3 regions of the Mesorhizobium sp. B3-1-8 genome follow, and region 3 is predicted to be linked to each of the others. Evidence: predicted binding sites of a transcription regulator. Region 3 holds the regulator's gene; each other region holds the start of a gene.
The links. Region 3 encodes HrcA, which represses chaperone genes, less so after heat shock. Its sites were predicted from a motif close to GTTAGCACTCNCNNNNNGNGAGTGCTAAC; they were not measured.
Positions count from the first base shown of each region.

Region 1 (3,275 bases), on a different contig from region 3:
TCCGAGGTGGTCTCCTCGATCTGCTGCTTGATCTGGGCAACGCGGCCCTGGATCTCGGCCTTCTTGCCGGCGCCGTCGACGATGGTGGTGTTCTCCTTGGAGATCGACACCTTCTTGGCGCGGCCGAGCATGTTGAGGCCGACATTCTCGAGCTTGATGCCGAGGTCTTCGGAAATGACCTGGCCGCCGGTGAGGATGGCGATGTCTTCCAGCATGGCCTTACGGCGGTCACCGAAGCCCGGCGCCTTGACGGCGGCGATCTTCAGGCCGCCACGCAGCTTGTTGACGACCAGCGTGGCCAGAGCCTCGCCTTCGACGTCTTCCGAGATGATGACCAGCGGCTTCGAGGTCTGCACGACAGCCTCGAGGATCGGCAGCATGGCCTGCAGGTTGGAGAGCTTCTTCTCGTGGAGAAGGATGTAGGCGTCTTCCAGGTCCGCAACCATCTTGTCGGCGTTGGTGACGAAGTAGGGCGACAGGTAGCCGCGGTCGAACTGCATGCCTTCGACGACTTCGAGCTCGGTCTCGGCGGTCTTGGCCTCCTCGACGGTGATGACGCCCTCATTGCCGACCTTTTGCATCGCTTCGGCGATCATCGAGCCGACCGAGGCATCGCCATTGCCGGCGATGGTGCCGACCTGGGCAACTTCTTCCGAGGTCTTGATCTTCTTGGCGTTCTTGATCAGCGTCGTGACGACGTCGCCAACGGCGAGGTCGATGCCGCGCTTCAGGTCCATCGGGTTCATGCCGGCGGCAACCGCCTTGTGGCCTTCCTGGACGATCGACTGCGCCAGAACCGTTGCGGTCGTGGTGCCGTCGCCGGCGATGTCGTTGGTCTTCGAAGCGACTTCGCGGACCATCTGTGCGCCCATGTTCTCGAACTTGTCCTCGAGCTCGATTTCCTTGGCGACGGTGACGCCGTCCTTGGTGATGCGCGGGGCGCCGAACGACTTGTCGATGACGACGTTGCGGCCCTTGGGGCCGAGGGTGACCTTCACCGCGTCGGCGAGGATGTTGACACCGCGCAGCATGCGCTCACGGGCATCGCGGGAGAATTTTACGTCTTTGGCAGCCATGTTTTAGCTCCTGGCAGGGGCTCGGGAAGAGCCCGAAGATGAAGATTCAGGTGAGGCCGATGATCAGCCGATGATACCCATGATGTCGGATTCCTTCATGATCAGAAGGTCTTCGCCATTGAGCTTGACTTCGGTGCCCGACCACTTGCCGAACAGGATGCGATCGCCGGCCTTGACATCCAGCGGCACGAGCTTGCCTGCTTCGTCGCGGGCGCCGGAACCGACGGCGATGATCTCGCCTTCCTGCGGCTTCTCCTTCGCCGTATCCGGGATGATGATCCCGCCGGCGGTCTTGGATTCGGATTCGACCCGGCGAACGACCACGCGGTCATGAAGCGGGCGGAACTTGGACTTTGCCATGTTTTCTTCCTCGAATGAGAACGGTGAGAACTGTTCCTCCATCCGGCGAGGCCGGATATGGGTTAGCACTCACCAAAGACGAGTGCTAACGTGGCGCTGAAATAGGCCGGCGCCTTGCCGGAGTCAAGGCGCGCGCAAGGGGGAGGCGACGCGAAATTTTTCTCACGCGGAACGCCAGCCCGAAAAGCACCGGGTGTCGCGAGGCGCCGACGAGCAATCTCGTCCGTCAGTCCCGGCGCTTCGGCGACCGCAGCACCAGCAGCGGGCAGCGTTCAGCGAGCCCGTATGTGCCGGTCGAGGCCAGCCGGACATCATCGAAGAAGGTCTGGGCTTCATCGATGAGTGCTGCCGCGGGGGCGAAACTGTAGATGACCGACGAGTTGCGGTAGACGTCGATGGTTCCGATGACCGGCAGCTCCCATCCTGTGCGAGCCGCCAACTCTTCGCGATCCGGAAACAGCGCTTCGAATTGTTCGAGGATGCCCCTAACCGGTATGGTGTAGTCCGGCGCGCCGCCTGTCGCGGTCATGGCCACGCGCCATTTGAGCTCGTGGAAGGTTGCGACGCCACCGCTCAGCGCCAGGGCGCGGACTTCCTGACGTTCGTCGCGGGTTTCGGGGGAAGCATAAAGCCTGATGCCGGCGCGCCCGTCTGCCTTCAGCGCGCGCGCGATCGAAGCAAACAGTGTGCGCCTGAGGTCCGCGGCGCCGATAACCGAGAGACATCCATCGCCGATCAGCGCATCGACGCTTGCGCCTGGAAACGGTAGGTCGAACCAGTCGCCTTGCACCGCCTTGCGCGTTTCTGTGTCGCCTGGCCAGATGCCGGCAATCATGTCGGCGGATTCGTCGACCGCCGTCATACTGGCACCCAGCCCGGCGAGCTCCGGCGTCACGCCGAACATCACGACGTGCGACCGGGCAAGGTCGAGCTCGCGGTCGTAAGTTTCGACCACCTCCGCCGGCGGCCGCAGAGGTGAGCCGAGCAACTGCCAGTGCTTGCGAATTGCATTCCAATGTTGCGTCATGCAAACCCCAGCCCAGCAGCGCGTTGTATTCGATCGAATAATCGACGACGCTCGATAAGCCAAGTGGGGGGCGGGCATGGCGCGCATCGCGGTGATCACGCACGAGTTCGACCGCTTCCAGAGCCGGCGCGGACTGCTGATGCGCCGCGATAGCCCATATATGCTCTTCGACCTGCTGGAAGAGCTGAAGCGCCGCGGCCATTCGGTCCAGATATTGAGAGGCACCTCGGCGAAGCCGGCCGCCGACATCGCGGTGTTGCATCTCGACGTGACCGTGACGCCGCCCGACTATGTCGATTATGCGCGGCGCTTTGCCTTCTGCCTCAACCTTGGGACGGCCGATATTTCGAAACGCCGCATCAGCGGCGCCGTGATTGGCCAAGGCGACGACTGGCAGGGACAGGTCATCGTCAAGAGCAGCCTCAACCATTGGGGAACGCCGGAACAGCAACTGAACCAGCGCGCGCGGCGCGCCGGCAGGCCGGAGCCGTTTCCCGGCGTCGAACCTTTCGACAAATATGAGATACATGCCTCGCTCGCCGACGTTCCGGCCGAGGCCTTCGAGCGCCAGGATCTGGTCGTCGAGAAATTCATTCCCGAACCGGAGCCGGACGGTTTTGCCGCCCGCTTCTGGCTGTTCTGCGGCGAGCGCGAGCGCTGCACCCGCCATGTCTCGCCGCAGAGCCTCGTCAAGGGCGACGACACCATCCGCCGCGAGGCGGTTCCGGTTCCGGACGAACTGCGCGCGCTAAGGCGCCGGCTCGGCTTTGACTACGGAAAATTCGACTTCGTCATGCACGAGGGCAGGGCGG
Region 1 is NZ_VFTK01000006.1:27,767-31,041, forward strand. It holds gene groL (chaperonin GroEL) at 1-1,076, opposite strand, end outside; gene groES (co-chaperone GroES) at 1,140-1,436, opposite strand; gene FJ424_RS07430 (class I SAM-dependent methyltransferase) at 1,663-2,463, opposite strand; gene FJ424_RS07435 (hypothetical protein) at 2,540-3,275, shown strand, end outside.
Region 1: groES (co-chaperone GroES) is a predicted target of HrcA. The motif match lies at 1,498-1,526, and genes of this name have one in related genera.

Region 2 (3,275 bases), on a different contig from region 3:
GTTATCGAGCGCCTTTGCAGCCCTGAGCAGTGCGACGCCGCCGCCGGGCAGCACGCCTTCCTCGACAGCCGCGCGGGTCGCATGAAGCGCGTCGTCGACACGGTCCTTGCGTTCCTTGACCTCGACCTCGGTCGAGCCGCCGACGCGGATCACCGCGACGCCGCCGGCGAGCTTAGCCAACCGCTCCTGCAGCTTCTCGCGGTCGTAGTCCGAGGTGGTCTCCTCGACCTGCGCCTTGATCTGGGCGATGCGGCCCTGGATCTCTTCCTTGCGGCCGACGCCGTCGACGATCGTGGTGTTTTCCTTCTCGATCGCTACCTTCTTGGCGCGGCCCAGCATCTGGATCGTAACATTCTCCAGCTTGATGCCGAGGTCTTCCGAAATCGCGGTGCCGCCGGTGAGGATGGCGATGTCCTCGAGCATGGCCTTGCGACGGTCGCCGAAGCCCGGAGCCTTGACGGCCGCGACCTTCAGACCGCCGCGCAGCTTGTTGACGACCAGCGTGGCCAGCGCTTCGCCCTCGACGTCCTCGGCGATGATCAGCAGCGGCTTGCCTGACTGCACCACCGCTTCAAGCACCGGGAGCATGGCCTGCAGGTTGGAGAGCTTCTTCTCATGAATGAGCACGTAGGGCTCCTCGAGCTCGACGCGCATCTTGTCCTGGTTGTTGATGAAGTAGGGGCTGAGATAGCCGCGGTCGAACTGCATGCCTTCGACGACTTCGAGCTCGGTCTCGGCGGTCTTGGCTTCCTCGACCGTGATGACGCCTTCATTGCCGACCTTCTCCATGGCCTCAGCCAGGAAGCGGCCGATCTCGGCATCGCCATTGGCCGATATGGTGCCGACCTGCGCGATTTCGTCGTTCTTCGTCACCTTACGGGCGTTGGCCTTCAGCTCCGCGACCACTGCGTCGACGGCCTTGTCGATGCCGCGCTTCAGGTCCATGGGATTCATGCCCGAGGCCACGGCTTTGGCCCCCTCCTTGACGATCGCTTGCGCAAGAACCGTTGCCGTGGTCGTGCCGTCGCCGGCGATGTCGTTGGTCTTCGATGCCACTTCGCGCACCATCTGCGCGCCCATATTCTCGAACTTGTCCTCGAGCTCGATCTCCTTGGCGACGGTGACGCCGTCCTTGGTGATGCGCGGCGCGCCGAACGATTTATCGATGACGACGTTGCGGCCCTTTGGTCCCAGCGTCACTTTCACGGCGTTGGCGAGAATGTCGACGCCCCGCAACATCTTCTCGCGGGCTTCGGTATGGAATTTCACCTCTTTGGCAGCCATTGGATAACTCCTCTTTAGGCAGCTTTCATTGACTGGTTGACTGTTTGAAATAGCCCTCAGGCGGCCTTCTTCATTGTGGCAGTCTGCTCGATCACGCCCATCACGTCGCTCTCCTTCATGATGAGCAGGTCCTCACCGTTCAGCTTGATCTCGGTGCCGGACCATTTTCCGAACAGGATTCGGTCGCCGACCTTCACGTCGAGTTCGACCAGCTTGCCGCCGTCGTCACGAACGCCAGAGCCGACGGCGATGACTTCGCCTTCGCTCGGCTTTTCTTTGGCGGTATCGGGGATGATGATGCCACCCGCCGTTTTTTCGTCGGCTTCGATGCGGCGGACCAGGATACGGTCATGCAATGGACGGAACGCCATGTCGTTCTCCTTCAAGGACAAACAGGTTTTGAGGTTCCCCCGCACCGGACCGGCAATATCGGCCGGTGCGGGGCGACGCGACCCTCTCGGGCATCGCGCGCATATCGAGCTAGTTTTGGGATTTTCGGGTTTCAAGGGGCCTATGCAAAAAAATTGGCACTCGGCATATGAGAGTGCCAACAGACTGTTATCGTGCAGCTATTTCGTTCGAACGGGAGATTTTGCCGCTTGAATTTTCGCGACTCGCAGACAAAATTATCGCTGCTGCTGCCCATGGGACGGCAGCCTGGAACACGAACGCTATTCGAGGAGTTTTTGCAGACGGAGGACATCGATGAACCACCAGACGTTTTCGCCGATAATTTCCTCTCTTGCCCCCGAAACATCCGACTATTCGCTCGATCGCCTGCTGGCCCCGGCCAGGCATTTCAAGCATCCTGACGAGGTCTTGAAGGACGAGACGCTCGATCGTCAGGAAAAGCGGGCGATTCTGTCGTCCCGGGCTTCGGATGCCTGCGCTGTGGAATCCATGCCAGCGCTGCGTCAGCCGCCGGGTACCGAGCGGCCGGTAACCTTGGACCAGATTATGGATGCCTTGTGCAAACTCGATGTCGAGGCTGCGACGCCATATCCGGCAACCGATCGTCGGCACATGTTTGACCGACTGGACGCATGAAATCGTAAGGAGAAGCATATGGTCAACGCGGTCAGCAGGGAGTGCCGACTGCAGATGGTTGGCTACGGGCTGACCACCGCCGAGATCCATTACCATCTTCCCGATCACCCGAGCCTGCTGCAGCTCTACGTCTGGCAAGAATATGACCTGGCGCCGGAGTTTCCGGAGCTGCAAGAATTCCTGGGCTATTGGGAGCGTGAACTGGTGGGCGCGCTGCATTCCGTGCGAGTCGCCCACCATCGCCTCATCCAACCTTCGGAATTGCGCGCCGTCGACGGGATCATTGCCATCCACTGAGCGTGGCGTCAGATCGCAAGCCTCCGGTCGTCCTCCTCGGACGGCATTTGCGGAGCGCGGAATGGCCATCTGCCGGTATCAGGCCGGCCCGTTTCGCCGCTTTCTTGAAAGCGTTATAAGCCTCACGGCCGCTGCGCCAGCCATCCAGCGCGTCGCGGCAGGCCCGCTCTGCGGCGCGCCAGCTGCGTCCCTGCGCCCATTCAGGCCATTGCTGATCCAGGCATTCCAATGCCTCGAAGCTGCTGGCGACCTTGCGCGAAGTGGCGGGAAATTCGAGCTTGACCGGTTCGGGAAACCGAACGTCGTTCATCACTTCCTCCGTTTGTTGTTCCAGTCTTTTTGCGAGCAAGCAATCGGGCGGCGCCATCGGCGAACGCCCCTTGTCGAGATGGTTGGCCGCCCATGCCGTGTCAAGGTTGCCGCATGGCCGGCGTCAAAACCGTTGAACCTCCCCATCGGCAGCCAGCAGCCCGATCGGCCCGGCGATGCCTTCGGGCGCCATGATGATTGCCGCTCTGCCTCTTGACGCGGTGGAATTGAATTCCCAGATCGATTTTGCTGGCGCCTGAAAGGGCCAGCGAAGGTCAAGGAGCGCCGCATCCTTGGCGCTCCTCGTATCTATATTGCTCAATGGAGGATGTAGCTAT
Region 2 is NZ_VFTK01000020.1:7,735-11,009, forward strand. It holds gene groL (chaperonin GroEL) at 1-1,284, opposite strand, end outside; gene FJ424_RS19085 (co-chaperone GroES) at 1,341-1,655, opposite strand; gene FJ424_RS19090 (hypothetical protein) at 1,990-2,331, shown strand; gene FJ424_RS19095 (usg protein) at 2,350-2,628, shown strand; gene FJ424_RS19100 (DUF982 domain-containing protein) at 2,612-2,995, opposite strand; gene FJ424_RS19105 (Hsp20 family protein) at 3,274-3,275, shown strand, end outside.
Region 2: FJ424_RS19085 (co-chaperone GroES) is a predicted target of HrcA. The motif match lies at 1,808-1,836, and genes of this name have one in related genera.

Region 3 (3,275 bases):
CATCCAGCGCAGGCAATCGTAGAGCGCCACCCAGCCGCCGGTGATCGAGGCGGTGCGGGTGCCGCCATCGGCCTGGATGACGTCGCAGTCGACGGTGATCTGCTGTTCGCCCAGCGCCTGCAGGTCGACCACGGCGCGCAAGCTCCGGCCGATCAGCCGCTGGATCTCGAGCGTGCGGCCGCCCTGCTTGCCGGCCGAGGCCTCGCGCCGCATGCGCTCGCCGGTCGAGCGCGGCAGCATGCCGTATTCCGCCGTCACCCAGCCCTTGCCGGAATTGCGCATCCAGGACGGCACTTTTTCCTCCAGGCTCGCCGTGCACAAGACATGCGTGTCGCCGAACTTCACCAGGCACGAGCCTTCGGCATGCTTGGAGACGCCGCGTTCGAAGGAGATGGCGCGCATTTCGTCGGCTTGGCGTTTGGAGGGGCGCATTCGGCCTTCTTTCTTGTCGTTTTGCGGAATCGTGGCCGGCTTGTAGACGCATGCGGGGCAAGTCGCAAAGAAAAAGGACGCCGCGCGGGAAAACGGGCCGGGCGACCGCAAACGCGGCACCGGGTTGCGCCGCTGTGGCTTAAGTCTATATCTTTCGGAAGGAGGTTTCTCGCCGGAATGAACAAACCAGTCGATCCGACGTCGCAGTCGCCGGTACTTCAATCACTGGACATGCGCTCGCGCGATATCTTCCGGCGGATTGTCGATTCCTACCTGCGCGACGGCGAGCCGGTCGGCTCGCGCAGCCTGTCGCGCATCCTGCCCTCCTCGCTGTCGCCCGCCACCATCCGCAACGTGATGAGCGATCTCGAGCATCTGGGCCTGATCTACGCGCCGCATATTTCCGCCGGGCGGCTGCCGACCCAGACCGGCCTGCGCTTTTTCGTCGACGCCTTCATGGAGCTCGGCGACCTTTCCGACGACGAGCGCCGCGTCATCGAGGCGCAGGTGCGCGCCTCCGGCTCTGGCGCGACGCTGGAGCATATGCTGACCGAGGCCAGCCAGATGCTGTCCGGCATGTCGCGCGGCGCCGGCCTCGTGCTCGCCTCCAAGAACGAGGTGGCGCTGAAGCACATCGAATTCATCCAGCTCGAGCCCACCAAGGCGCTTGCCGTGCTGGTGTCGCAGAACGGCGATGTCGAGAACCGCGTCGTCGACCTGCCGGCCGGCATCACCGTCTCGCAGCTGCACGAGGCCTCGAACTTCCTCAACGCCCATATCAGGGGGCGCACGCTTGCCGAGGCGCGCATCGAGATCGCCCGTATCAAGGACGAGACCAGGACGGCGCTCGACACGCTGTCGCAGGATCTGGTCGAGAAGGGGCTGGCGGTCTGGGCCGGCGCCGAGAGCGGCCTGCCGGCGCGCCTCATCGTGCGCGGCCGCGCCAACCTCCTGGAAAACGTCACCGCCCAGGCCGATCTCGAGCTCCTGCGTCATCTGTTCGAGGATCTGGAGACACAGGACGGGCTGCTGCAGCTGCTCGACCTCGCCGAGGAAGGACCTGGCGTGCGCATCTTCATCGGCTCGGAGAACAAGCTGTTTTCGCTGTCCGGCTCGTCGCTGGTCGTTGCGCCCTATCGCGACAAGGACGCCCGCGTTATCGGCGCGCTTGGCGTCATCGGCCCGACCCGCCTGAACTACGCCCGCATCGTGCCGATGGTCGATTACACCGCGCAGCTGATTTCACGAATGCTGCGCTAGGTGTATCGGTATACAGGTGATGTCGGCCTGACCTGAATCTCGACACACACCTGAGGGCGCAAAGGAGAAAAACATGGCGCTGGAATCGCTCAAGGCCCAGATCAGCCTGCTGCTTGAGGAGATGGTGAACCAGCCCGGGGACGAGCACGAGATCCAGGAGCAGCTGCGCGAGAAATTGCGGGAGTTGCGCGCAATGGGTATGCCCTTGCCGGCTGACCTCGTCGAGTTGGAAAAGCGCCTCGACGACGATCTGGATGCCGAAGAGGCCTGAGCCCGAGGCCCGTCAAATCCGCGTGCGCAAGCTTCTCTTTTCGATCGTTTGCCCAATATGTCCTTGCTCTGGGCGCCTGATCGATTGAGGCGGGCTGGCAGATGACGGAGGACAGCCATGATGCGGATCGCCGGCCTTGCGGGCCTCGCGCTGGTCTTTGCCACCGGCGCCTTTGCACAGCAGGCCGATCAAGCCCTGCTCAGCGGTGAAAAGGCCTTCGGCGATTGGAAGGCCGACCGCCCGGGCGTGCGCCGGCTGCTGAAACCTGAGGATTTGCCGAAACCCGATGTGACGGAGTCCGCCTCGAACGGCGGCGGCGTCACCGATCGCCCCGAAGGTGCCAAGCCAAAACTTCCGCCCGGCTTCTCCGCCGAGCTGGTCGCTTCCGGTATCGACAGTCCGCGCGTCGTGCGCGTGGCGCCGAACGGCGACCTCTTCGTCGCCGACAGCCGGGCGAACCAGGTCCGCGTCTATCGCCTTGCGGAAGGCGGCGCGAAGCCCGCGCAAAAATCGGTCTTCGCCAAGGGCCTGACCCGGCCTTACGGCATCGCCTTCTATCCGCCGGGCGACAAGCCGCAATGGGTCTATGTCGCCAACAGCAACAGCGTCGTCCGCTTTGCCTATCGCGACGGCGACCTCGAGGCGTCCGGCAAGCCGGAGACCATCGTCGCAAAGATCCCCGCCAGCCATCACTGGACGCGCGACATCGCCTTCTCGCCCGACGGCAAGACGCTCTATCTGTCGGTTGGTTCGGGCTCCAACATCGCCGAGGACATGGGCGCCAAGCCGAAGGGCGGTGTCGAGGCGTGGGCGAGATCGCAGCCGCTGGGTGAGGCCTGGGGTCCTGAACAGGGCCGCGCCGACGTGCTGGCCTTCGATCCCGACGGCAACAACCGCAGGACCGTCGCCACCGGCCTGCGCAACTGCTCCGGCATGACCGTGCAACCGGCGACGGGCGCGCTCTGGTGCGTCGTCAACGAGAGCGACGAGCTTGGCGATAACATCCCCTTCGAATACGCGACCGCCGTGAAGGACGGTGCCTTCTACGGCTGGCCCTGGTATTACATCGGTGACAATGAGGACCCGCGCCACGAGGGCGCGCGCCCCGACCTCGCCGGCAAGGTCACGGTTCCGGATGTGCTGATGCAGGCGCATTCGGCGCCGCTCAACATCGCCTTCTACGACGGCGGCAATTTCCCGGCTGACTACAAGGGCGATGCCTTCGTCGCGCTGCACGGTTCGTGGAACCGCAATGTCCGCACCGGCTACAAGGTGGTGCGGCTGAGATTCAAGGACGGCAAGCCGACCGGCG
Region 3 is NZ_VFTK01000037.1:53,919-57,193, reverse strand. It holds gene rph (ribonuclease PH) at 1-432, opposite strand, end outside; gene hrcA (heat-inducible transcriptional repressor HrcA) at 610-1,692, shown strand; gene FJ424_RS27315 (hypothetical protein) at 1,766-1,963, shown strand; gene FJ424_RS27310 (sorbosone dehydrogenase family protein) at 2,081-3,275, shown strand, end outside.